2 regions of the Gilliamella sp. App2-1 genome follow, and region 2 is predicted to be linked to the other one. Evidence: riboswitches for the same ligand, from Rfam matches in the RefSeq annotation. Region 2 holds a riboswitch; the other holds the start of a gene.
The links. A riboswitch is a leader RNA that binds a small molecule or an ion and turns the genes downstream of it on or off. The one in region 2 is predicted to bind preQ1.
Positions count from the first base shown of each region.

Region 1: it holds a riboswitch for preQ1, as region 2 does, so the genes downstream of both, queD (6-carboxytetrahydropterin synthase QueD) here and queF (preQ(1) synthase) in region 2, are expected to answer to the same signal.

Region 1 covers NZ_LZGR01000019.1:25,760-38,596, reverse strand. Annotated here, with positions in the region: gene rluD (23S rRNA pseudouridine(1911/1915/1917) synthase RluD) at 1-891, shown strand, start outside; gene pgeF (peptidoglycan editing factor PgeF) at 900-1,667, shown strand; gene A9G22_RS02400 (7-carboxy-7-deazaguanine synthase QueE) at 2,011-2,625, opposite strand; gene queD (6-carboxytetrahydropterin synthase QueD) at 2,622-3,050, opposite strand; PreQ1 riboswitch class I at 3,054-3,099, opposite strand; gene clpB (ATP-dependent chaperone ClpB) at 3,386-5,956, shown strand; gene A9G22_RS02385 (lysine/arginine/ornithine ABC transporter substrate-binding protein) at 6,220-7,008, shown strand; gene A9G22_RS02380 (ABC transporter permease) at 7,012-7,695, shown strand; gene A9G22_RS02375 (ABC transporter permease) at 7,702-8,424, shown strand; gene A9G22_RS02370 (hypothetical protein) at 8,552-8,932, opposite strand; gene lexA (transcriptional repressor LexA) at 9,038-9,664, opposite strand; gene coaE (dephospho-CoA kinase) at 9,933-10,538, shown strand; gene zapD (cell division protein ZapD) at 10,543-11,280, shown strand; gene yacG (DNA gyrase inhibitor YacG) at 11,320-11,538, shown strand; gene tsaD (tRNA (adenosine(37)-N6)-threonylcarbamoyltransferase complex transferase subunit TsaD) at 11,538-12,563, shown strand.
Region 2 covers NZ_LZGR01000070.1:30,154-42,990, reverse strand. Annotated here, with positions in the region: gene pbpC (penicillin-binding protein 1C) at 1-77, opposite strand, end outside; gene A9G22_RS09225 (alpha-2-macroglobulin family protein) at 197-5,353, opposite strand; gene A9G22_RS09220 (7-cyano-7-deazaguanine/7-aminomethyl-7-deazaguanine transporter) at 5,642-6,331, opposite strand; gene queC (7-cyano-7-deazaguanine synthase QueC) at 6,378-7,034, opposite strand; gene queF (preQ(1) synthase) at 7,062-7,535, opposite strand; PreQ1 riboswitch class I at 7,539-7,583, opposite strand; gene A9G22_RS09205 (DUF1090 domain-containing protein) at 7,736-8,164, opposite strand; gene coaA (type I pantothenate kinase) at 8,182-9,117, opposite strand; gene yihI (Der GTPase-activating protein YihI) at 9,288-9,782, shown strand; gene hemN (oxygen-independent coproporphyrinogen III oxidase) at 10,099-11,469, shown strand; gene A9G22_RS09185 (hypothetical protein) at 11,676-12,476, shown strand; gene rsmC (16S rRNA (guanine(1207)-N(2))-methyltransferase RsmC) at 12,629-12,837, opposite strand, start outside.

The sequences.
Region 1 (12,837 bases), on a different contig from region 2:
GATTACTCACGATCAAGAATAAAAGATTGGATAGTGAATAATAAAGTCACTGTCAACAACGCCATCATCAACAAGCCCAAAGAAAGAGTGCTTGGTGGCGAAAAAATAACTATCAATGCTGAAATTGAAGAAGAAACTTATCACCAACCCGAAGACATAAAACTTGATATTGTTTATGAAGATGACGATATTTTAGTGATCAACAAACCTCGTGATTTAGTTGTGCACCCAGGCGCAGGTAATCCAGATGGTACGGTATTAAATGCCTTATTACATTATTATCCTGATATAGCGCGCGTACCGCGTGCCGGTATAGTGCATCGGCTAGATAAAGACACCACAGGCTTGATGGTGGTAGCTAAAACCGTTAATGCACAAACGCACTTAGTTGAATCGCTTCAACAACGTGAAATCACGCGCGAATATGAAGCTGTTGTTATGGGCATTATTACTGCAGGGGGGATGGTTGATCAGCCTATCACGCGCCATCCAACCAAACGAACTCATATGGCAGTATTTCCAACTGGCAAACCAGCGGTCACGCATTATCGAGTAATGGAAAAGTACCGCCTGCATACCCGCTTGCGTTTACGCTTAGAAACAGGGCGAACTCATCAAATTCGCGTACATATGGCACATATTGCCCACCCATTAGTTGGCGATCCACTCTATGGTGGAAGGCCAAGGCCGCCTAAAGGGGCTAGCGAATCATTTATTCAAACCTTGCGCAACTTTGACCGCCAAGCATTACATGCAACAATGCTACGTTTATTCCATCCTATTACTGGAGATCAAATGGAATGGTATGTACCAATACCACAAGACATGCAAAAGTTAATTCAAGCTTTACAAGAAGATACTGAACAGTACAAAGATGAACTAGATTGGTGATAATTATGATTAAATCGATTTACCCATATTGGACAGCACCGAAAAACATCCACGCTTTTACCACAACACGAACAGGAGGCGTTAGTCTAGCGCCATTTGCAAGTTTAAATATGGGAAATCGAACCGGTGATAATTTAGAACATATTGTTGAAAACCGCCGACGAATTATTCAAACAGAACAAATACCAAGCGAACCCTATTGGTTAACTCAGATCCATAGCACCATAGCACTTGATATATCACAAATTGCCTTACAACCACCAATGGGCAATATCAATTCTCATCAATCGTTTGAAGCCGATGCTTCATATACAAATCAACCAAAACAAGTCAGCGTGGTACTAACCGCAGACTGCATGCCTGTATTATTTTGTACAACAAAAGGTGATGAAGTTGCCGCCGCCCATGCGGGTTGGCGAGGATTATGTAATGGTATATTAGAAGAGACAGTTAAAAAATTTTCAAGCCCGCCATCAAAAATTATTGCTTGGATGGGACCTGCTATCAGTGCCAAAAAATTCGAAGTGGGTATCGAAGTCAAACAACAATTTGAAAAAGTCGATCCAAAAGCACAAATCGCATTCCGCTTAATCGATTCAACTGAACAAAAATACTTAGCCAACCTGTATTTAATTGCCAAACAACGTTTACAAGCGATCGGAATAACACAAATTTTTGGTGGTGATTATTGTACTTTTACTGAACAAGATAAATTCTTTTCTTATCGGCGTGAAAACAAAACTGGCAGAATGGCAACGATGATTTGGTTTGATTGATTTTCTTATAAATCAATATAATATCTGATATTTTATAAAAATATACACTAATCTTTTATAATCGTCAAAAGTTAATATTGCCATTAATTCGGCTTTGGAAATTGAGCGAGATTAGCCCGCCAAACAAGAATGTTTAGCGGGGCTATGCTTTGTCAGAAAAATTGATAGATAATACGTCAAAGCTGAGTGAAAATTTTTCTGGAAAAATTTGAACATGTGAGCAAAACGAAGACGGCCTTGCAAAAGGGATTTACTATCCTCTTTGCTCGAATGTTGATGTCAAAGTTATTTTTTATCCAAAAGATAAAATGTCCGAAACCTAAAGCACCCTAAAACAAAAAATTTACTCAATGTCCGCAAATTTATGGCTTTGCACACTCAATAACCATTTATTATCGAGTCGGTTTTCGTTGATCTGTCCTAATAGTTTAATGGTATCAAACATATTAAACACCCCATCTTTTTCGCATGGTGAAAGGTAATAGTGTTTTGCTTGAATATGGGTTTCGATGTATTGGCAAAAAGGAATAAAATCAATGTGATTTTCGGCAACAATTCGCACCTCATTGGCGGTAGGTTGTGCTATTTTTCGGTAGTGTGACCGATAACAAAACTTAGGGCTTAGAGCAATATAATCAATAAGCGGATCAATGTTGCCAAGCCCATTACTTTCAATGGCAATAAAATAACCTGCATTTTTTAATGGTACAAGCAATTCAGGTAATGCTTTAACCATAGTAGGTTCGCCACCGGTAATAATGATATTTTTGCTTTTATATTCTCTAACTTTAGTCATTAAAGCATCTACCGTAAATCGGGTAAATTGGCGGAAATTAGTATCACACCAAGCACAATTTAAATTGCATCCAGCAAAACGGATAAAAACAGCAGGCATGCCAGTATTATAACCCTCGCCCTGTAAAGATTCGAAGATTTCAACGATACGAAATTCGATCATTTTTGGCTCCGGTGATATTCACAATATGAAGTTGGCGTTTCCCATAATTTGATCATCGAAACAGGCAAATATTGAGACAGACAATCAAATATAAATTTGCTCATTCCTTCGGCGGTTGTTCGGCATGGAAATGCGAAGATTTTTCGCTCCATTTCTTGCAGTAAAGTGGCAATACGGCACTCATTGGGGTTATTTTGGTTATAAAGGTAAGCATGATCCAGCGGATCGATAATATGCTGTTTGACAATTGTTTTTAGATCAGCATAATCCATGACCATATCTTGACTCGAACCATTATCGATAAGATCACCGCTAATTTCGACTAATAAGCGATAAGTATGACCGTGCAGATTATGGCACTTTTTATTGTGCCCATCTAACATATGACAAGCATCAAATTGAAACTCTTTGGCTATTTTGAACATTTTATATTCCTAGTTTTTTTACGTGGGATGGATTACGAACCACGGTTAGCAAACCTAACAAAATAAAGACGCTAATATAATAGATCAAAGCTGATTTGTCATCTTGCAAGTTTTATTTAAAACAACATTAAGTGGTAATTGCTTGAATTGTGGTAACCTTTATTTTTGACGCTAATTAAGCTTTAAACACTTGCTGATCTTGCTGTACAAATTTTATAAAAAATATTCTGAATTTGCTCTTGAAATTTAGCTTGCAACACACATTTAGATCACATGCAAATGGGTTGAATGTGTTTAGCATTGAATCCAAATCTATTACTCAGGAGATAAATACTATGAGGTTAGATAAATTAACAAACAAGTTTCAACAAGCTTTAGCTAGTGCGCAGTCTATTGCATTGGGTAAAGACAATCAATATATAGAGCCTGTGCATGTCCTATCAGCCATGCTTAATCAAGAAGGTAGCAGTATAACACCATTATTGACTACTGCTGGTGCAAATGTTGCTATTTTGCAACAAGAATTAACACAAGCCATTGATCGATTACCCCAAGTTCAAGGTGTTGGTGGGGATGTTATGCCATCCCAAGAGTTTATTCGCGTATTAAATCTATGCGACAAATTATCCCAAAAAAATGGCGATAGCTATATATCATCAGAACTTTTTATATTAGCCGCTTTAGAAGACAAAGGTAGCTTAAGTGATATTCTTAAAAGGTCAGGCGTCAATAAAGACAAATTTAGCCAAGCAGTCAATCAAATAAGAGGTAGCGATAACGTGAATGACCCTAATGCAGAAGATCAACGTGGTGCTCTTAAAAAATATACTATTGATTTAACTCAACGAGCAGAACAAGGTAAGCTTGATCCTGTTATTGGTCGTGATGAAGAAATTCGCCGAACAATTCAGGTATTACAGCGCCGTACTAAAAATAATCCGGTATTAATTGGTGAACCAGGTGTGGGTAAAACCGCCATTGTGGAAGGTTTGGCTCAACGTATTGTTAACCGCGAAGTGCCTGAAGGATTGCGGAATAAACGCGTTTTATCATTAGACATGGGTGCATTAATTGCGGGGGCTAAATATCGTGGTGAATTTGAAGAACGGTTAAAAGCCGTGCTTAAAGACTTAGCAAAAGAAGAAGGTCGCATTATATTGTTCATCGACGAAATCCATACCATGGTTGGTGCAGGTAAAAGTGATGGTGCAATGGATGCTGGTAATATGCTAAAACCTGCATTAGCGCGTGGAGAATTGCACTGCGTGGGCGCAACAACACTTGATGAATATCGTCAATATATCGAAAAAGATCCGGCGTTAGAACGTCGTTTCCAAAAAGTCTATGTTGCCGAGCCAACAGTTGAAGATACCATTGCCATTTTGCGTGGATTAAAAGAACGTTATGAACTGCATCATCATGTACAAATTACCGATCCAGCAATTGTGGCGGCGGCAACGCTATCGCATCGTTATATTTCTGATCGTATGTTGCCTGATAAAGCAATTGACTTAATTGACGAAGCCGCATCGAGTATTCGTATGCAAATGGATTCAAAACCGGAATCTTTAGATCGACTTGAAAGGCGCATAATTCAACTTAAACTTGAGCAACAAGCGCTTAAAAAAGAGTCTGACGATGCCAGTAAAAAACGTCTTGAGATGTTAAACGATGAACTTTCTGAAAAAGAAAAAGATTATGCATCACTTGAAGAAGAATGGAAATCAGAAAAGGCAGCCGTTTCGGGCACGCAAAGCATCAAAGCTGAACTGGAAAAAGCGCGGACTGAAATAGAGCAAGCACGTCGAGCCGGCGACTTGAGCAAAATGTCTGAATTACAATACGGCAAAATACCAGAGCTCGAAAAGAAACTTGCTTCAGCAACTCAGTTAGAAGGCAAGACAATGAAGTTATTGCGTAACAAAGTGACCGATAACGAAATTGCCGAAGTGTTATCTAAAGCGACAGGTATTCCTGTTTCTAGAATGCTTGAGAGCGAAAAAGACAAATTATTACATATGGAAGATGCTTTACATAAACGCGTCATTGGACAAAATGAAGCGGTATTAGCGGTTGCCAATGCGATTCGTCGTAGCCGGGCTGGACTTTCTGATCCAAACAAACCAATTGGGTCGTTCCTATTCTTAGGACCAACTGGTGTCGGTAAAACCGAGCTTTGCAAATCACTGGCTAACTTTATGTTTGATAGCGAGGATGCCATGGTGCGTATTGATATGTCAGAGTTTATGGAAAAACACTCCGTCGCTCGCTTAATTGGTGCACCTCCGGGTTATGTTGGTTATGAAGAAGGCGGGTACTTGACTGAAGCAGTTAGACGTCGACCTTATTCAGTCATTTTACTTGATGAAGTCGAAAAAGCGCATCCAGATGTCTTTAATATCTTACTGCAAGTTCTGGATGATGGACGCTTAACCGATGGCCAAGGTCGCACGGTTGATTTTCGTAATACCGTCATAATTATGACATCAAACTTAGGATCTGATCTAATTCAAGGTCAAGTTGAGCTCAGTTATGACGAAATGAAAGCGTTAGTGATGACAGTTGTTGCTAAACACTTTAGACCAGAATTTATCAATCGTATTGACGAAACAGTGGTATTCCATCCACTCGGTCAAGAAAATATCAAAGCGATTGCAAAAATTCAATTAGCGCACGTTGAAAAACGTTTAGATGAACGTGGTTACCAATTGGATATCTCGGATGCGGCGTTGGAACAACTTGCTAAAGTCGGCTTCGACCCAATTTATGGGGCAAGACCGCTGAAACGCGCGATCCAGCAAGAGATTGAAAACCCATTAGCACAACAAATATTGTCTGGCAAATTAGTTCCAGGAAAAACTATCCATTTGGATCTTGTTGGCGATAATATTGAAGCTAAACAGTAATTAACCATCAAATGATAAACCGACCTTTTAGGGTCGGTTTTTATAAAAATATAAATAATTAACTTGAAAGCTTTTTGTAAAAGCCCAATTAAGCTAGTTTTTGTTATTTATAAAAAATAACAGCCCCCTAACCATTTTGTCGCACGTGTTTATCATTAAGTAAATTTAATTTTTTGCCCAACGATAATAACTTTTTTTTATTATAAAATTATGTCAGAACACGTTATATTATGCTCTTAGATAAAAACTGGGAAAAATGAATCATGAAGCAGTTATTAAAAACGTTAGCCATTTTGAGTTGTTTAGGTTTACCAGTATCAAGTTATGCAACGTTGCCAGAATCGATTAAAATTGGGACGGATACGTCTTATGCACCTTTTGATTTTATTGATGCTAATGGTGATATCACCGGTTTTAATATCGAAATCACTAAAGCCCTGTGTGAAAAAGTCAACATTAAATGCACTTTTCAATCGACTGATTTCGATGCGCTGATCCCTTCATTATTATCAAGAAAGATCGATATGATTTCGTCATCGCTTATGATGACTGAAAAACGTAAAAAGCAGATTGCTTTTTCTGACGAGATTTTTATAACTTATTCGCGTTTGATAGTTAAAGAAGGTACTCATTTAATGCCTAATGCTGAATCGTTAAAAGGTAAGCGCGTTGGGGTTGAGCAAGGTACTTCACAAGAACATTTTGCCAACGTAATGTGGCGACCTAATGGGGTGATGATTGTGCCTTACCAAAATCAGTTGCAAGTATTTTCGGATTTAGTGGCAGGTCGTTTAGATGCGGCATTACAAGACGAAGTTACTGGCAGTTATGCCTTTTTAAAACAACCACAAGGTAAAGGTTTTGTTTTTGCTGGCGATGGATTGAAAGATGCTGACTATTTTGATGTCGGCGCAGGACTTGGTTTTCGTAACAATGATAACGAATTGCGCGAAGCCTTTAATCAGGCTTTAAAAGACATTTTAGCAGATGGCACTTACCAAAAAATTAATAATAAGTACTTTGATTTTAATGTGTATGGTAATAAAAAATAAACTATGCAGGGTTATATTGCGTTAATTTGCCAAGGCGCCTGGCTAACCATTATTTTAGCACTAGCATCGCTGCTGTTAGCTATGCTACTTGGCATTGTTTGTGCACTGGGCAAGCTGACTGATTCTAAAGTGTGTAATGTGATTTGTCAGGCTTATACATCGTTAATTCGAGGCGTGCCTGATTTAGTCCTAATGATGCTGATATTTTTTGGTTTACAATTTTTGGTTAATAATATTACCGATTATCTTAACGCCCCTTTTATTGAAGTTGATCCGTTAATGGCTGGTATTTTTACATTAGGCTTTATTTATGGCGCATATTTTACCGAAACCTTCCGAGGTGCTTATCTTGCGGTGCCTAAAAATACGTTAGCGGCAGCAAAAGCACTTGGGTTGAGTAAAGTACAAGTTTTTCGATATGTGATGTTTCCTTTGATGATGCGCTTGGCCTTGCCGGGGATTGCGAATAATTGGTTAGTAGTGTTAAAGGCGACAGCATTGGTGTCGCTACTGGGATTATCGGATTTAGTCAAAGCTACTAAAAACGCAGGCGAAGCGTTGTATCAACCTTTGTTATTTGCTTTGATTGCAGGGGCATTTTATCTATTTTTTACGTCAATATCGAATATCATTTTATGGTGGCTGGAACGTCGTTATTCCATTGGCACAATCAAAACTAAATTGTAAGAATTCATGTTAGAAATTATTCAACAATATTGGCAGGCACTATTATGGACTGATGGTTATAATATCACCGGTCTTGCCATGACGCTGTGGATTTTAATTTTATCGGTTTTAATGGGGGGAATTTTGTCACTAGGGTTAGCGGTAGGGCGAAATTCGCAAAATAAACTGATTAAATTGCCCATTTGGCTGTTTACTTATGTTTTCCGTGGCACACCTTTATATGTGCAGTTACTAATTATTTATACTGGCATTTATACTTTGAGTATGGTTAAAAATCATGCTTGGCTAAATGATTTTTTTCAAAGTGGAATAAATTGTACGGTGTTAGCCTTTATCCTAAATACCTGCGCCTATACCACCGAAGTTTTTGCAGGCGCTATTCGCAATGTGCCTAGTGGTGAAGTGCAAGCCGCAACCGCGCTTGGGTTTAACCGCATTCAGCAATATCGTTATATTATTTTGCCAAGAGCGTTTCGTATTGCTCTACCGGCTTATAGTAATGAGGTGATTTTTATGTTGCATTCAACGGCGCTGGCCTTTACGGTCACCGTGCCGGATGTGATGAAAATTGCGCGCGATATTTATGCCGAAACATATCAACCCTTTCAAGCTTTTGGCATTGCAGCGGTAATTTATCTTTGTGTGAGTTTTACGTTAATTTTTGGTTTTAAAAGGTTAGAAAAGCGTTGTTTGGCTTTTCAGCAGGTTAACGGGCAAAGCAACTTATAATGTTATTTAAATTATAGATTCATTCATCCATGCATTTATATTTTATCAATCAATTGATTGATTGAAATAAAAAACCGGCAATGATAACACTACCGATTTTTTGTTATTCTATTGATTTGTTATTAAGTTAATTAATAGGATAAAAATCGTTTGTAGTTTCAGAGGCGCTATCATGATCATGACTACTTGAGTCTGGTAAAGCTCTAGAACGTTCGATAGGAACATAACTACCATTCGGCGTTTCAACTTGACACTCGCCTAAAAAGATAGAGTATTTGGTATTTGCATGCATGCTTTGACCTCTAAAATAGCAGTGAGTAGCATTGTATAAATCAACTCGGCAAAGCAATGCAATGGCTAAGCAAACAATGAGTACAGCTAAAGCTACCCATTTTAATTGTTTCCAAATTAAGGACCAAAATCCGATCCCTCTGAAACGGCAATATCCAAAGACGAGCAATATAACCGCAATAAACCCTAAAAATTCGTATAACCAAAATAGCCACATAATAATCTCCTACGCTTTAGTTAGTTGCTATTTTATACTAACTGTTATTTTATACTAACTGTGCCTGTACATCTATATGCTTGTAACTATGTATATGGTATATGCTTACATCCAAGAACCGTTACGGATAATACCAACAGCTAGCCCTTCAATAGCAAAATTTTGTTGTTCTAAGTCAATTTCGATCGGCGAAAAGTCTTCATTTTCGGCAAGTAGATGAACATTCTTGCCTTTGCGTGATAGGCGTTTAACAGTAACTTCGTCGTCAATGCGGGCAACGACAACTTGACCATTTTTAACATCTTGGGTTTTATGTACGGCTAATAAATCGCCGTCTAATATGCCAACGTTTTTCATTGACATACCATGTACTCGTAATAAAAAGTCGGCGTGGGGTTTAAACAGTGAAGGATCAACTTGGTAATGACTTTCGATATGTTCTTGCGCTAATATTGGCGATCCAGCTGCAACTTGACCAATAAGGGGTAAGCCTTCAAGCTCGCTCTGCTCAACAGAGCTTTCAAGCAAAAGACGAATCCCGCGCGATGAGCCGGCAATCATTTCTATTGCCCCTTTTTTAGCAAGCGCTTTAAGATGCTCTTCGGCCGCGTTGGCGGATCGAAACCCTAATTTTTGAGCTATTTCAGCACGTGTGGGGGGCATGCCGGTAGTTTGTATGTTGTCTTTGATCAAATTATAAATCTGTTGTTGGCGTTCAGTTAACGGTTTCATTTCTATTTCCTGTTTTTATATACAGATACATGTAATTATATACAGCCAATGATATAAAACAACTGTTTTATTTAATTTATTTTAGATTAGGAGATGAATTTTTTGAATTGTAGGTAGTATAAGCTAAATTTAGAGAATGATTTCGTCAATTTTATTAGCTATTTAAAGTGATATTAATGATTTAGGTGATGCCTTTATTTTGCATTATTTAATCCCCCTACTTGTATGCTATAATGTCTTAACTTTTTGCTGGATTGGAATTTGCCTTATGTCTTATGTTGTTGCACTTAGTGGTGGGGTTGCCAGTGGTAAAAGCACCATCGCAGATTTGTTCTCCAAATTAGGAGTGCCCATTATTGATGCAGACATGATTGCAAGGCAAGTTGTTCAAGTTGGTACTGAAGCCTTTAACCAAATTGTTATGCACTTTAGCCAAGAAATATTGCTGGCTAATGGCGAACTTGATCGCAGTCAGTTGCGAGAGATCATTTTTAATAATGATCATGAACGGCTTTGGCTTAATCACTTGCTACACCCCCTTATTCAACAAGAAACCCAAAAACAAATTGCTATGCAAAGCACAACCTATGTGATCTGGGTTGTTCCATTATTGGTTGAAAATAATTTGCATACTTTGGCTGATCGCGTGCTGATAATCGATGCGCCTGTGCCGTTACAAATGGCGCGGTTAGTAAAAAGAGATAACATTAGTGAAACATTAGCAAAAAAGATGATTATGTCGCAAGTGTCTTTAAAAAAACGCTTATCTTATGCTGATGATATTATTGTTAATGATGGTAATTTGGCTTTACTCACTGCACAAGTTAATCTACTGCATCGAAAATATTTAGATAACTTTAATAGTAAGATTTAGATAGATGAATAACATTATTTTTGAACATCCATTGAATGAAAAAATGCGCACTTGGCTTCGTGTTGAATTTTTATTAAATCAATTAAATACGTATTGTCACTTTGATCAAAATAATGCGTTGGTTTTTTTTCACGCACTGTCCGAGCTGTTAGAAATTATTGAACGTAACGATGTTAAAGGTGATTTGATTAAAGAGTTTGAATTGCAAAAACAAAAGTTAATCTTGTGGCTAAATTTTGATGGTGTGGATCATGATTTACTTAATGATTTGATTCGCCAATTTGATGAATTTGTGACTCAATTTAATGCAATTGCGCGCATAGGGCAGCCATTAAAAGATGATCGTCTTATTTCTGCTATTCGTCAACGTTTAATGATCCCTGGTGGGTGTTGCAGCTTTGATTTACCTTCGTTCCATTTATGGCTAAAAATTTCGCAAGAAAAGCGTGATACTCAAGTCAAAGCTTGGTTACAACACTTGTCAATTCTTGATAAATCCCTAACATGTTATATGCAATTAATTAGACAAATGGGCGAATTTAAGCCTTTTATTTGTACTAATAACTTTTTTCAAGAAACCAATGGCGAAGTTAATTTGATTCGTATTCGGGTTTCGTTAGATAAAAATGTCTATCCTCAAGTATCAGGTTATATGTCACGCTATAGCATTCGATTTTTACCACTTGATGCTTGCGATAACGTTAATATTGATGACATTGAATTTGAATTAGCTTGCTGTTAATGCCGTTAAATACCAATTATTGAAAAAGAAAGAGTTGAAATGAATAAAAACACAGCCACCTTTGTCAATTGCCCAACTTGTCAAAAAAAAGTTGAATGGAGTAAAGAGAGCCCTTATCGTCCATTTTGTAGCAAACGTTGCCAACTTATTGATTTAGGCGATTGGGCAACCGAAGAACATCGCATTGCCGATAAAGACATCACCGAACAAGATCTTTGGAGCGAAGAAGATCTTACCGATTTCGCAGGTAAACATTAATGAAGATTCTAGGTATTGAAACCTCGTGCGACGAAACAGGTATTGCCATTTATGATGATATCAATGGTTTGCTTGCAAACCAGCTTTATTCGCAAATTAAGTTACATGCTGATTATGGTGGTGTAGTGCCTGAGCTCGCATCTCGTGATCATATTCGTAAAACTGTACCCTTAATTCAAGCAGCATTAAAAGAAGCAAATTTGCTGCCAGCGGATATTGATGGTGTGGCTTATACAGCAGGTCCAGGCTTAATTGGTGCTTTAATGGTTGGTGCATCGATTGGGCGTTCGCTGGCTTATGCTTGGGACGTACCCGCAGTTGCAGTTCATCATATGGAAGGGCATTTGCTAGCCCCCATGCTTGAAGATAATCCGCCCGAATTTCCCTTTGTGGCATTATTAGTTTCGGGTGGGCATACACAGCTTATTAGCGTAACGGGTATTGGTCAATATCAACTTATTGGTGAATCCATTGATGATGCCGCTGGTGAGGCATTTGATAAAACCGCTAAATTACTTGGTTTGGATTATCCTGGTGGTGCAAAATTGTCAAAATTAGCTGAGCAGGGTAATGGGAATCGGTTCCATTTTCCTCGTCCAATGACCGATCGTCCTGGGCTGGATTTTAGTTTTTCAGGTCTTAAAACAGCGGCTGCCAATATAATCCACCAATATAGTGACAATCATATTATTGATGCGCAAACTCAAGCCGATATTGCTAGAGCCTTTGAAGATGCTTTGGTTGATACGTTAGTGATTAAATCGAGGAGAGCTCTTGATCAAACTGGATTTAAAAATTTAGTGATAGCAGGTGGGGTAAGTGCTAACCGAACTCTGCGTAATAGATTAACTGAACTGATGCATCAGCGAAAAGGACAGGCTTATTATCCAAGACTTGAATTTTGTACCGATAATGGCGCTATGATAGCTTATGCTGGTATGATTCATCTAAAAGCGGGAAAACACTCAGATTTGGCGATTAATGTTAGACCAAGATGGCCACTCAGCGAGCTTAATGTCGGTTAAACGATTATTTTGATTTAAAGAAATAATAATCAAAACAAAAGCAAAAAATAAAAAAGCGAGAATTAGTTCCCCCTTTTTTATTTTTTAGAGTAACGATCAAATCAATGCTAATAATTAATAATCTTGCTCTAGAAAGTGATACTTGGTTTTCAAAATTTGATTTTTCGTTAGCTAATTTTTGGATATTGTGATTAATATTAAATAACAAACAAATTAATAGAAAACCAATACGAGTCAAAATAAAACCTACAACAACGGGAATAGGCAGCTAAGC
Region 2 (12,837 bases):
GCAACAAAAAAGCAGCCTAGCAATAAAAGGATGAAAAAAAACACGAAAGCTAGAATGTTAAGCAGGTACTTTTTCATTTTGTCAAAAAGTTTCAGGAAACTCTACGTTTTAGTATAAAAAGATACCGCTAACGTTTGTTAGCGGATAATCAATTTGTTTATATTTTTAGTCATTAATCTGAATTAATGTTTTAATACTATTGTTGCTTTGGTTCATTAGGTTCTGCATTGCGCTCAACAACTGACATGACATCAACAGATTGACCAATTGCAAACCTATCAGGACGATACATTGATTCAACATAAGGGTATGGCATCATATAATTACCTGCCGTCACAGCCCTAACTAAATAAGCAACACGAGTGCGATAGGTATCTTCACTCATATAATGATTAATATCAACGGCTGCGACGTATCTATCATCACGAAATTCTTGATATTTAACATCATTGCTATCTTCATCTTTCAACAAATTAGCTAATTCAGGGATCGCCTGTAAGCTAACACTGCTGTTGGTTAGATTTTGGTTTTCTAGTTCAAGACCAGCAGGTAAAAAATCAACAATTAATGCATCATGAACAGCTTCTTTATGTGAATTAACATCTAATACAACTACCATTAAATCCCCTACTTTCATTTTATCAGGTTGAATTTTATTACCTTTCAAATCATAGTAAGCACGTTTAATTGTTAATACATTTTCATCACTAGTTGGCGCGGGGGCGTTTTTATCATAGCCTGACACTGTGAATTTAATATAAAGAGGCTGAGCATCTTTTGGGTTCGAAATCGTCAAGCCACTCGCTAAATTACCAACATCAAAAGAGCGCGATAATGCAGAATCGACCTCATTTGACTGTTCATTGATCGCAACATCAAATTTATGCGAAGATTTATGTTGTTCCAATGACCAGCCTGCCACAAATAATGCATTAAGTTCCTGTGTTGAAAAATAACGAGTATCATTAAGTAGATCAGATAAATGAATTAAATAATCAGCTTGTTTATCAGCACTTAATCCGTTTTCAATCAACAATGATAAGACTAACGCATTATCACGAATCGCACTACCATATTCGCCAAGCCAAGCATATTGATTATCATAACTTGTTGTAAATACTTGTGGCATCAAGCTGTTATAGACGTTGTCAAAACCAGCTAATTTAGCAGATAGTGCTAACTGAGCAACAGGTAATGGTGACAACACCTTAAAATCACTCTCAGTGATCTGTTGATACATTCGATTGATCTCATTACGCATTGGTACCGTAATTTTATTTTGCTTTGCCAGTACCATTAAAGCATAAGCTTTAGTAGCAAATTGCGTATAATTGCTTACTTGTGAATTATCATAATAGCTTTGTAAATTATTAAATGCATTAGCATCGTAAATATATTGGCTAATACGAGCAATAGCTGCATCAAGCGCACCATTATTAACATTATATCCTCGTTCTTTTGCTTGTAATAAAAAGTCGGTTGCATACACGGTTAACCAATGTTCTTCAGCACTCTCTTTATTCCATAAACCAAAACTACCATTATTGCGTTGCATTGATAAGATTCGTGAAATACCTAATTGTACTTTTTCGCGTCGTTGCTCATCGGATTCAGTTTTAACTCCTAAAGCAGTGAGCTGTTCTTGGTTTGCATATAATGATGGCATTAAGCCACTAATGGTCTGTTCCAAGCAACCATATGGATAGGCAAATAATTCTTTAATGTACTGAGCAATATTGAGAGGTGGTTGATTTGATACGATTAATTTACCATCAACCGTGTTTTCAATCATTTCAGTAATACTATCTTTAGGTAATATCCAACTGTCTCCCCCATTTATTGCTGCCGCATAATATTTTGTCGTTGCGACATAAGCAGGTCTAACTCCGACTTTCCATGAGCGTTTGATTTGGTAATCAGAACCATCATCTAACAAAATCCCCTTGACATTAATAGTTACAATACCTTGTCCATAGCCATAATCAGCAACAACGGGCACTTGAATAATTTGTCTTTGCTTACTATCTAGTGTTATTGGCGTGCTCTTAACTGTATTTTGATGAATCAAACCGTCAGTTGTCACTTCGATTTGCATTGTTTGTGTTTTTTCGGTTAAATTATTAAGATCTAACGCCAAGCTAGCCTGATCACCACCCGATAAAAAGCGCGGAGTCGATAGCTCTGCAACCACTGGCGATGCAACTGTCATTACTTGTTCAGCCTTGCCATAGCGATTATCATCCCATGCTTGAACCATGATGCGTAATTCACCATTAAAATTAGGCAAAGCCAGATCAACAACACCTTCGCCCTCATCGTTAAGCGTGATAATTTGTAATTGCTGAGAAATAATATTGACTTCGGTTAATGTTTTGTTACCACCGGTGTTTGCCACACCGAGCAAAGCATCACCGCCAAAACTCACATTCACATTGCGTCCTTTTCCTTCAATCAATTTGCCATATACATCATATAGATCGACATCATAACGTTTACGACCTAAAAACGCACTGTAAGGATCAGGTGTGGCAAAATTAGTAATGTTTAATACACCTGAATCAACTGCCGAAACTAATACCGTTACCTTACGATCTTGTTGGATTGCGCTTTTATCCATTTTGACTTTTATTGGAATCGTTTTTTCAGGTTCTGTCTTTTTCGGCGCTTCAATACTCACATTTAATTGACGATTCAAAGTATCAATGGGTAAATATAGCAATCCAATTGCTCGTTTAACCGTTTGTACTTCAGCATTGGTTGATGGGCGAATAATCATCGCATTAATATAAATATCATGACGTCCCCAATCTTGAATTGGGATTTCGACATCAAGTCCGTTTTCATCAACGGTAATATCTTGTTTCCATAACATACCATCATTGGTTTCAAGTGCGATATAACCCGATCCAGCGACTGGGGCTTGTACATGTATTTTAGCAGTATCTCCAACTGAATAGACCGTTTTATCCAGACTTAATTTAACCTGATCTGGGCGAACAGCATTGGTACCATTAGTGTTATCTTCCCAATTGTAACCACTTCTAAAACGTAAGCTACTGGTGATGTTATTTTTAGTATCGACAATTTCAATACGGTAAGAGCCATAATCATCTGTTTGGTAGCTGACTTTGGTTGTGCCATTGGCATCAATAGAAAGTGGTTGTTCTTGCGCAACAAATTCACTTGAATTGTATTCTTGATGCCATCCAGCATCGTCAGACCAACTCCAATAATAATTACGACGTTCACGAATAATTCTCGCCTTTAAATGATTTGCAGCCAGCTTCTCGCCATCGATGTTAATATAGGCCACTTCAAACTCTGCATTAGCGCCTTTATCAACTGTTGGGCTGTTTTCGTACCGATCTGATGACCAATCGTAATAAGGCGATTGGGAAAATAGTGCTCGCACGGCAGGTATTTGCTCACAGGGCCAAATAGTTTGGCTGGCATAACGTGTAACAGGACGCCCCCCTGAATCGAGTAAACTTGCTTGCAAAATAAGTTTAATTGGAGAGTTCAATTTACCCCAATTGCTAGTATCTATCCCAACTTTTGCGATCCCGTTTTTATCTAACGTCGTCTCAATATTATCAAGTTGATGAGCAAGATTACTGTCAGTCACATCACCAATTTTATAATCAGCAAGTTCAGGGATTGAATCAATTTTTTTAAGATAAATATTACCTTCTAAATTATTGCCTGCCGCTGGGGCACCATAAAGGTACCAACCTTTAACATCAAAATTGACACTTTTATCAAACATAATAGGTTTATTTGATGCTGTGGTCATTTCCATTGCCATGCGCTCTGGCAAAAATTCTTCGACACGAAACCACGCGTAACGGTAATTATTATCGCCTAAATTAAACCGGAATGCCCATTTACCTGTTGCTGCATTAGCAGGAATAACATATTGCCATTGATATAAACCGTTTGAGTCAGCTTTGGCACTGATAGTAAAAGTTTCAACAATTTGATCATCTGGTGACAAAACATCAACAATAATGGGTTGCACCGGCAATGGCTTACCATCAGCATTACGCAAAAGCGCATTAAAATAGACCGTTTCTTGAGGACGATATAAATCACGGGCTCCAAAAGCAAATAGTTGTTTTTGATAAAAAGCAGAACCGGTCAAGTTATACTCGGTTAAATTTAAAGCATTACGTTCTAAACTCACCAAAGAAATCTGTTTTCCATCATTTACGGTAAGTAAGGCATAATCCATGCCTTTTGGTAAAGTCACTTCAGCATAACCAGTAGAGTCGGTTTGGGTTGAAACCGTTGTACAGTTCTTATTACTGTCTTTGATACTTTTGCTACATAAAACAGATAAATTCATATCGGAAAGAGGTTTGCCATTGTCAAGTCCAAGGGTAATGACAGATAATTTACCATTCTCGTAAGCATGCACCGCAACACCAATATTACTGATTGAAAACATTGTTGCGGGATTTGAATAATCATAGGTTCCAGCTTGATTCATAACAGCAAAATAAACACCTTCTTGCTGTAACTCTGGAATTGAAGATAGGTTAAGTAATACCGTTTCTTGAAAATTACGTTTAGGATTAAGATCAAATCGAGACGAATAAACTAATTCAGCGAATTGATTAATATTCTTTGAGTTCCAACTGGTCACTTGGTCAATAAAACCATAATCAGCAACAAAATCAGATAACTGCTCTGGTCTGATTTTAAAAAAATTAACATCAATTTTATTCACATTAAGAGTGATAACAGGTAAACCACTCATTGATCTACTTGGTAGCAAAAAACCACTACTGGCAAAGCCCACCATCGGCTTGCGATCTTGGGTTTTAATTTCCGCCTGATAGACTTCTTTTAAACTGTTGCCATTAATGGCCGCTAACATTTTATCGATAGTAAGTTCTAATTCACGATTTGGCTCCAGGTATCGATGTCTTAATTCTAATCCATTATCTGACAGCTCCCAAGCGCCATCAACATTACCGGCTTGGCGATCAACTAAACGAAGTAAATTAGAAAAATTAAGTTTAGGATTTAAAGGAACCGAAAAGGTAATAACCAGTGTACTTGAACCATCAAGAATGACTTCAGAACTATCAATGACCGTTAATGCTTTACCATGATATTTTTCGATTAATTCTGGGGTTGGGTTAAAAACAGGTTTTGGCGATTCTTCTTGCGCTATTGCACTGCCCTCATTAGGATTACTAACATTAGCTGCATTATTATTATCAATGACATTTGTTGTTGCTTGCGTTGTTAATTGTTGAGCACTTGCAGTTTGCTCCGTTTTCTTATTATCACATCCGACTAACGCTAATAATAGGCTCAATATAGCTAAATGTTTTACTAATCCCATACCCACTCTACCTCATATATTATTCTCATATATTATTATCGTTATTGTAGCTCAACTTGATTATATTTTAACCTTATATTATGCACTGCTATTTGCCATTTGGCAAAGGGTGTTTAATAAAATTTTGCGATTCCTCCGCAAAAAGAGAATAAAAAAAACAAATAAAATCAATGTATTTTCTGAATGTTTTTTGTGAGTACTTATTTTAGTATTAAACATAAAACTAAAAGCTCATCTACAATAATAGATGAGCTTTTAGTTGATTAAAATGAATAAATAAAATTAAGATTATAAGAAATGTTTAGTGTGAGGCGTTGCGACTAATTTTTTGAGAATAAAATTTAAAATCACACCATAAAGTGGCAAAAAGAATAATCCGCAAATTAGAATTTTGAAACTATAGTCCATTAACGAAATTTCGGCCCAGTGATTTGCCATAAATTCATCGCTACTTTGATAAAATGCGATAGCAAAAAAGACAATAGTATCAATACCATTACCAAAGATTGCTGATGCAGTTGGTGCAACCCACCATGATTTATTTTTTCTTAAATAGTTAAAAACCGTGATATCCATCAATTGCCCAACGAGATAAGCTGCAAAACTGGCTAGCGCTATTCGAAATACAAAGCTATTAAATTCGGTCAATGCCGACAAACCAACCCAATGTGTCTCAAAAAATAACACCGAAATAAGGTATGAAAATAGCAATGCGGGGATCATTACCACAAAAATGATCTTTCTTGCCAAGCTTGCACCATAAATTCGAATGGTCAAATCGGTAGTTAAAAAGATAAATGGAAACGTGAAAGCCCCCCATGTGGTGTGAAAACCAAAAATATCAAACGGGATTTGAACTAAATAATTGCTTGACGCAATAACTAATATATGAAAAAAAGCCAACCAGTAAAGCGCTTTTTGCTGTTGCCCACGGGTAAAGTTTTTTTCTATCGATTCGAACTGATTCTTTAAGTACATCTTGTTTCCTTTTTAATGGGGTGAGAGAACCCAGTTATTAATAAATCTATCTAGCCTTAGCCATATATTCTTGCAAGCCCTTATCACGCAGCAGGCAACTAGGACACTGACCACATCCCCCTTCAACGCCGTAATAACAGGTGTGGGTATGTTGTTGGACATAATCAAGATAGCCCAGTTTATCGGCCATTTCCCATGTTTGTGCTTTGGTCAAATACATCAGTGGTGTAATAAGATTAAACGCATAATCCATGGCTAAATTCATTGATACATTCATTGATTTAATAAAGATATCGCGACAATCTGGATAGCCACTAAAGTCGGTTTCACAAACGCCAATAATAATGTCAGAAATCCCCTGCTGTTTGGCATGGCAGCCAGCTAACAGTAAAAAGAGCATATTACGCCCATCCACAAAGGTATTAGGATAATTGCCATCTTGAGCTGATTTAATTTCTTGTGAATCGTCAATAAGCGCATTATTCGTGGTTTGTTTGATAACTGAGGTATCAATGACAGTTTGCTTTATGCCTAAATCTTTGGCGATCCATTTGGCTTTTTCAAGTTCAATTGCATGACGTTGACCATAGTGAAAACTGATTGCTTGAACGTTTTCACGTCCATAATCAGCAATGGCTTGCAGTAAGCAGGTGGTTGAATCTTGCCCGCCAGAAAATATAACGAGTGCTTTATGAGTTTGCATTAACGGTTCCTATTTGGATGGATTAAATTAGCGATTATCCACTTTTTCTGGATACATATCGTGATTAGCTAATCGATTAGCCGCAACTTGTTGCCAATGAGTCCCTAATTTGCCATAGTTGGCGTAAGGATCAATCGAAATGCCACCGCGTGGTGTAAATTTACCCCAAACTTCAATATATTTAGGATCCATTAATTTAATCAGATCTTTCATAATGATATTAATGCAATCTTCATGATAATCACCATGATTACGAAAGCTGAATAGATAAAGCTTTAGCGATTTACTTTCAACCATTTTAATATTGGGTACGTACGAAATATAAATCGTTGCAAAATCAGGCTGACCAGTGATAGGGCAAAGGCTCGTAAATTCTGGGCAATTAAATTTAACAAAATAGTCGTTATTCGGATGTTTATTATCGAACGTTTCGAGTATTTCAGGGCAATAGGTTGTAGGATAGCGAACAGACTGATCGCCAAGTAGTGTAATTTTACTCATAATGTTTCCTTAGTTTTTTAGCGTGGGAGGTTCACGAACCACGTAACGAGGCGCACACCATACTCTTTTTGTTTTAAAAAGTCTAGTATGACAAGGATTAATACAAAATTAACACCATCAACAGTAACCATTGATGGAGTTAATGATAAAAACACGGTTGAAAAACAAGTGAATTGGATGAATAATCTGTGTGTTACCGCTTATTTCAATTTTAATTCTTGATAAAATTTAGCTAATTCAGCTTTAGCTTCATTGAGTTCTTTTTCAGCATCGGCTAATTTTGCTTGTTGTTTGGCAATTTTATGTTCATTACCTTTTGCTTTTGCTTTCGCTAACGCTTGAGTCCTTTCTGCCACTTTATTGGATTTGTCGCTAACATTTTTTTTGTATTTAGCTTCTAAATCATCATTTGAACAATGCTTATTGACATCGTGTAATGCTTTTTCCAGTCCTTTAACTCGGTGAGCGTTATTATGCTTTTTAGCATAATCAATTTGTGTTTCAATGGCTTGTTTTTTGTTTTCACACGTTAGTCCTTCTGTTTGATTCGAGGCATAAGCACCAAACGACAATAAACTCGCCAAAGTAATAATGCTTACTTTAGTCATTACTCGAATTACTGATTCCATATGAATTCTCCTTAAAATTATTTTCTTAATTGAACACAATCAACTTTGTGATCTTTGCCTTTAGTCAGAATTAAACTAGCCCTTTCCTTTGTTGGTAAGATGTTTTCAACTAAATTTAATTCATTAATTTCGTGCCAAATGCGATTAGCAATGTTTACCGCTTCTTGTTCTGAAATTTGTGAGTAGTGGTTAAAATAAGAGTTCGGGTCACTAAATGCTCCCGCTCTAAATTTTAAAAAACGATTTACGTACCAATTATGTAATAACGAAACTTCAGCATCCACATAAATTGAGAAGTCGACATAATCAGAGACAAAAACACGGTTATTTGCTTGCGGATAGTTTAAGGTACTTTGTAGTACATTTAACCCTTCAAGAATCAAAATATCAGGACTATCAATAACGATTTCTTCATCCTCAACAATATCATAAACCAAATGAGAATAAACGGGTGCTTTAACTTGTGGCTGTCCTGACTTTATATCAGCAACAAAGTTGATCAGTTTTTTGATATTGTACGATTGTGGAAAGCCTTTTTTATTCATTATCCCACGCTCTTCAAGGCATTTATTGGGATATAAAAATCCATCAGTTGTAACTAAAGCCACTTTACGATGCTCTGGCCAACGCGTTAACAACGCCTGCAATACCCTTGCTGTTGTGCTTTTACCGACAGCAACACTACCGGCAATACCAATGATATAAGGGATTTTGTGACTTTTGCCTAAAAACTTAGACAGTACGGCCTGCCGGCTAAAGCTATTACTAATATAATAATTAAGCAATCTTGATAGAGGCAAATAAATGTCACTAACTTCATTCATAGACAAGTCTTCATTAATTCCTTGTAAAGAAGTTAACTCTTCAGGGGTTAACGTCATCGGTACCGCATTACGCAAACTTGCCCATTCTTGGCGGTTAAATTGCATATAAGGGCTCAAATGATTTTTCATTTTATCTTGTTCTCTAATTCGATCTCATAAATTTATTGGGCTCAGATTATACATAAATCTCTTTTTTTACAATCTTAAATTAGCATGACTGCTTCATCATAGCTATATTTAAGACTTACTGATAAAATAGGCTGGTTAAATGGTTAACCTTAATATGAAACAGAGAATGTATGTTAAAAAATAAATCGAAACCAAAAGCTAAAAAAAGCCGCCAAGAAATCAATGAAGAGTCTCGGGAGCTAAAGCGTAAACGTAAGCACAAAGGCTTGCCTAGTGGCTCGCGCTTTAATAATCAAGATAATAACAAAAATAAAAATTCGACAAAAACTACCAAAGATCCCCGTATCGGTAGCAAAAAACCGATTTCATTAATTGTTGAAAGTTCAAGCGCTATAACAAAACCAGTTAAACAACCTAAACCAATCAAATCGGTTTTATCGCCACAGCAAGAATTAGAACAATTAGAGAATGATCCAAAATTAGATATGTTACTGGATTTAGTCGAGCAAAATGCCAAACTCTCTAAAGATCAACAAATTTATCTTGATAGCAAACTGGATCGAATCGATGAACTGATGCGGGAGCTTGGTTATACTGATGATGATGACTTTGAAGATGAAGGTGAAAAAAAAGAAGATATTGTTAGTTTATTAAAACGAAACTAATAAGAGACAAATGTTATTAGTGTCTTTCTCAATGCAAGCAGAAATAAGATCCTAATCATTAAATTTCTGCTCATAATTTAAAATTAAAAACTATTATCTTTTATTCAATCCATTGATAACTTAAAAGCGAGCAAATCATAATGCCAATATTAATTATGTTAAGTTTATATTTTGGGTTATTGATTTGCACATTGTTATATTTACATAAAACCAATCGAATCAAAATTAAAACAAAAATCAAGAACCAGCAAAAACCGATATTAAAAATTCATAAAAATAACAATACCAAAAACAGACTTAAACGGAAGTAAAAAGCATGGCTGATACGCAATTATGGGATCAAGTATTAATTGAAAAATACAATTATTCAGGTCCAAGATATACCTCTTACCCTACTGCACTTGAATTTAATGAAGACTTTAATGAGCAGGATTTTTTATCAGCAGCAACACGTTACCCGACAAAGCCATTATCGCTTTATGTGCATATCCCGTTTTGTCATAAACTTTGTTATTTTTGCGGTTGTAATAAACTTATTACTCGCCAAAAACACAAAGTTACAAACTACCTTGATATTTTAGATATTGAAATTGCCGAACGTGCCAAATTATTTAATAAGCGCATAGTAACCCAAATGCACTGGGGGGGCGGTACGCCGACTTTTTTAACTGATGATGAAATCACTCGACTAATAACTTCGCTAAAAAAACATTTCAATTTTGCCGCTAATGCTGAACTGTCGATCGAAATCGATCCTCGTGAAATTACGCCACACACTATTGATCATTTAGCTCACGTTGGGTTTAATCGATTAAGCATGGGAATTCAAGATTTTAATCATGAAATTCAAAATCTGATTAATCGCGAACAAGATGAAAACTTAATTCGATCACTGATTGAACAAGCGCGTAAAAATCATTTTCATTCAATTAGTCTAGATCTCATTTATGGCTTACCCAAACAAACCGTTGCTAGTTTTACCGAAACGCTCAATAAAGTGATTGATATCTCGCCCGATCGTTTAAGTGTATTTAATTACGCCCACTTGCCAAGCCGTTTTGCAGCGCAGCGTAAAATTAAAGATGATGATTTACCCAATGCTAATCAAAAATTACAGATTTTACACACAAGTATTCAAAAACTAACCGAAGCGGGATATCAATTTATCGGCATGGATCATTTTGCCAAACCCACTGATGAATTAGCAATTGCCCAACAAAAAAATCAATTGCACCGTAATTTTCAGGGTTATACAACGCAAGGAGATGCGGATTTACTTGGGCTGGGTGTATCAGCCATTAGTATGTTAGGAGATAGTTATGCGCAAAACCAAAAAGATCTTAGATCTTATCAAAGTCAAGTTGAACAAAAAGGTCATGGATTATGGAAAGGATTTAATTTAAATCAAGATGATATCATTCGCCGTGAAGTAATCAAGCAACTCATTTGCCACTTTTATTTAGATAAAAAAGTGATAGAAGAACAATTTCATATCCAGTTCGATAACTATTTTGCTGAAGACTTAAAACTACTCGCGCCATTGCAACAAGATGGATTAGTTACAGTAAATGATAAGATAATTAAAGTTCAACCTAAAGGGCATTTATTGATACGCAATATTTGCATGTGTTTTGATATTTATATGCGAAAAATGGCAAGGCAGCAGCAATTTTCCAGAGTTATTTAATTTGAAGTCGTTTTCAAATTACTGTAAACAACGCGAGTGATTTCTACAAAGTAAATATTATGATAATATTTAACCTAATTTAATAAAATAAATTAATAGCTTATTAATTTTATTGTGTTATTAAAGGTTAACCTTTAATAACACAATTTTAGTTTAGACATGAAATTTTTATTTTTAATAAGGACTATATTGATAAAATGGGATTGATGAATAAATTAGTAGAAGTATTTCCAACTCGCTCTTTAAAAGTTATGAAACTAAAGCAAGAAGGCTCATTTCACCAAATAAGAAGAATATGTGCGACAATAATTCTCTTTATGTTAGCTATGTTTATAGCCCTGAAAAATTATCCTGGATTAATTACTGATTATAAAATATCACGTAATCCCGTTGTGGTTGACTATGATGTAGAAGGGAAATGTCGTGCAAAACGTATGATTGATAATTGTTCAGTGAAAATTACCACTGATACTGGACAAGTTATTACGCGTGATTACGTTTTCCTTGGTGGAGCAAAAGAAAATTATAAAGTAGTAACTATGGCTTCTGCTGATGATCCATCACTAGTAACAATCGATTTAGCTATTAATAATATGCGGACTCTATTTTTGGCTACTACGGTTCTTACTCTTTTGTTGTTGTTGGTTACATGGATGAGTTTAGTGTGTTTCTTAAGAACACATAAAATGGCAAAAGTTATCGATGAAATTAACGGACAAAAATTAACCCCTGTTATTGTGCCGATTAAATTAGTCTCTTATGGTAAAACAATAACAGCTTTATATCGTGCAAACAATGCACAAGGAATAAATGCTAAATATGCAGCCAATTTTAATAAAGGCTCAAACGGTGGACCAATCATTATAGGTGATATGATTAGAAATACATGTAATGCATTGGCCGTAGTCGGAGAAAGCAACTCTGTACCTATTCTTCTTGATCAAAACTTTACGCGCTGTGATTTTACCTATGATGAAATGGAGGCATTAGAAAAAGTGCTCTCTTAATGCAGATATGATGTCAATAGTAGTGAAATCAGTTTAAGTCTAAATATTTACATGTTATAAATAGGGCGATAGTATCGCCCTATTTTTTAAACTTGTGATATGTATTGCAATTTATCCTTTTCTTTTAAAACAAAATAAACAAACTGCATTTATTAATGGCTTGCGAGATAAACCTTAAATTTTGTCGTTTGGGCAATCACTTCAACACTTTTGAATGTTTCAGCTAAAATGGTTTGATACGGTAAAAATGAATTTGCCACAATGCACAAATAACCATTTAATTTTAGGTGTTTTTTCGCTTCTCTGATTAACGTATTGACAGCCGTGTAATCGGTCTGTTTACCATCATGAAAAGGTGGAT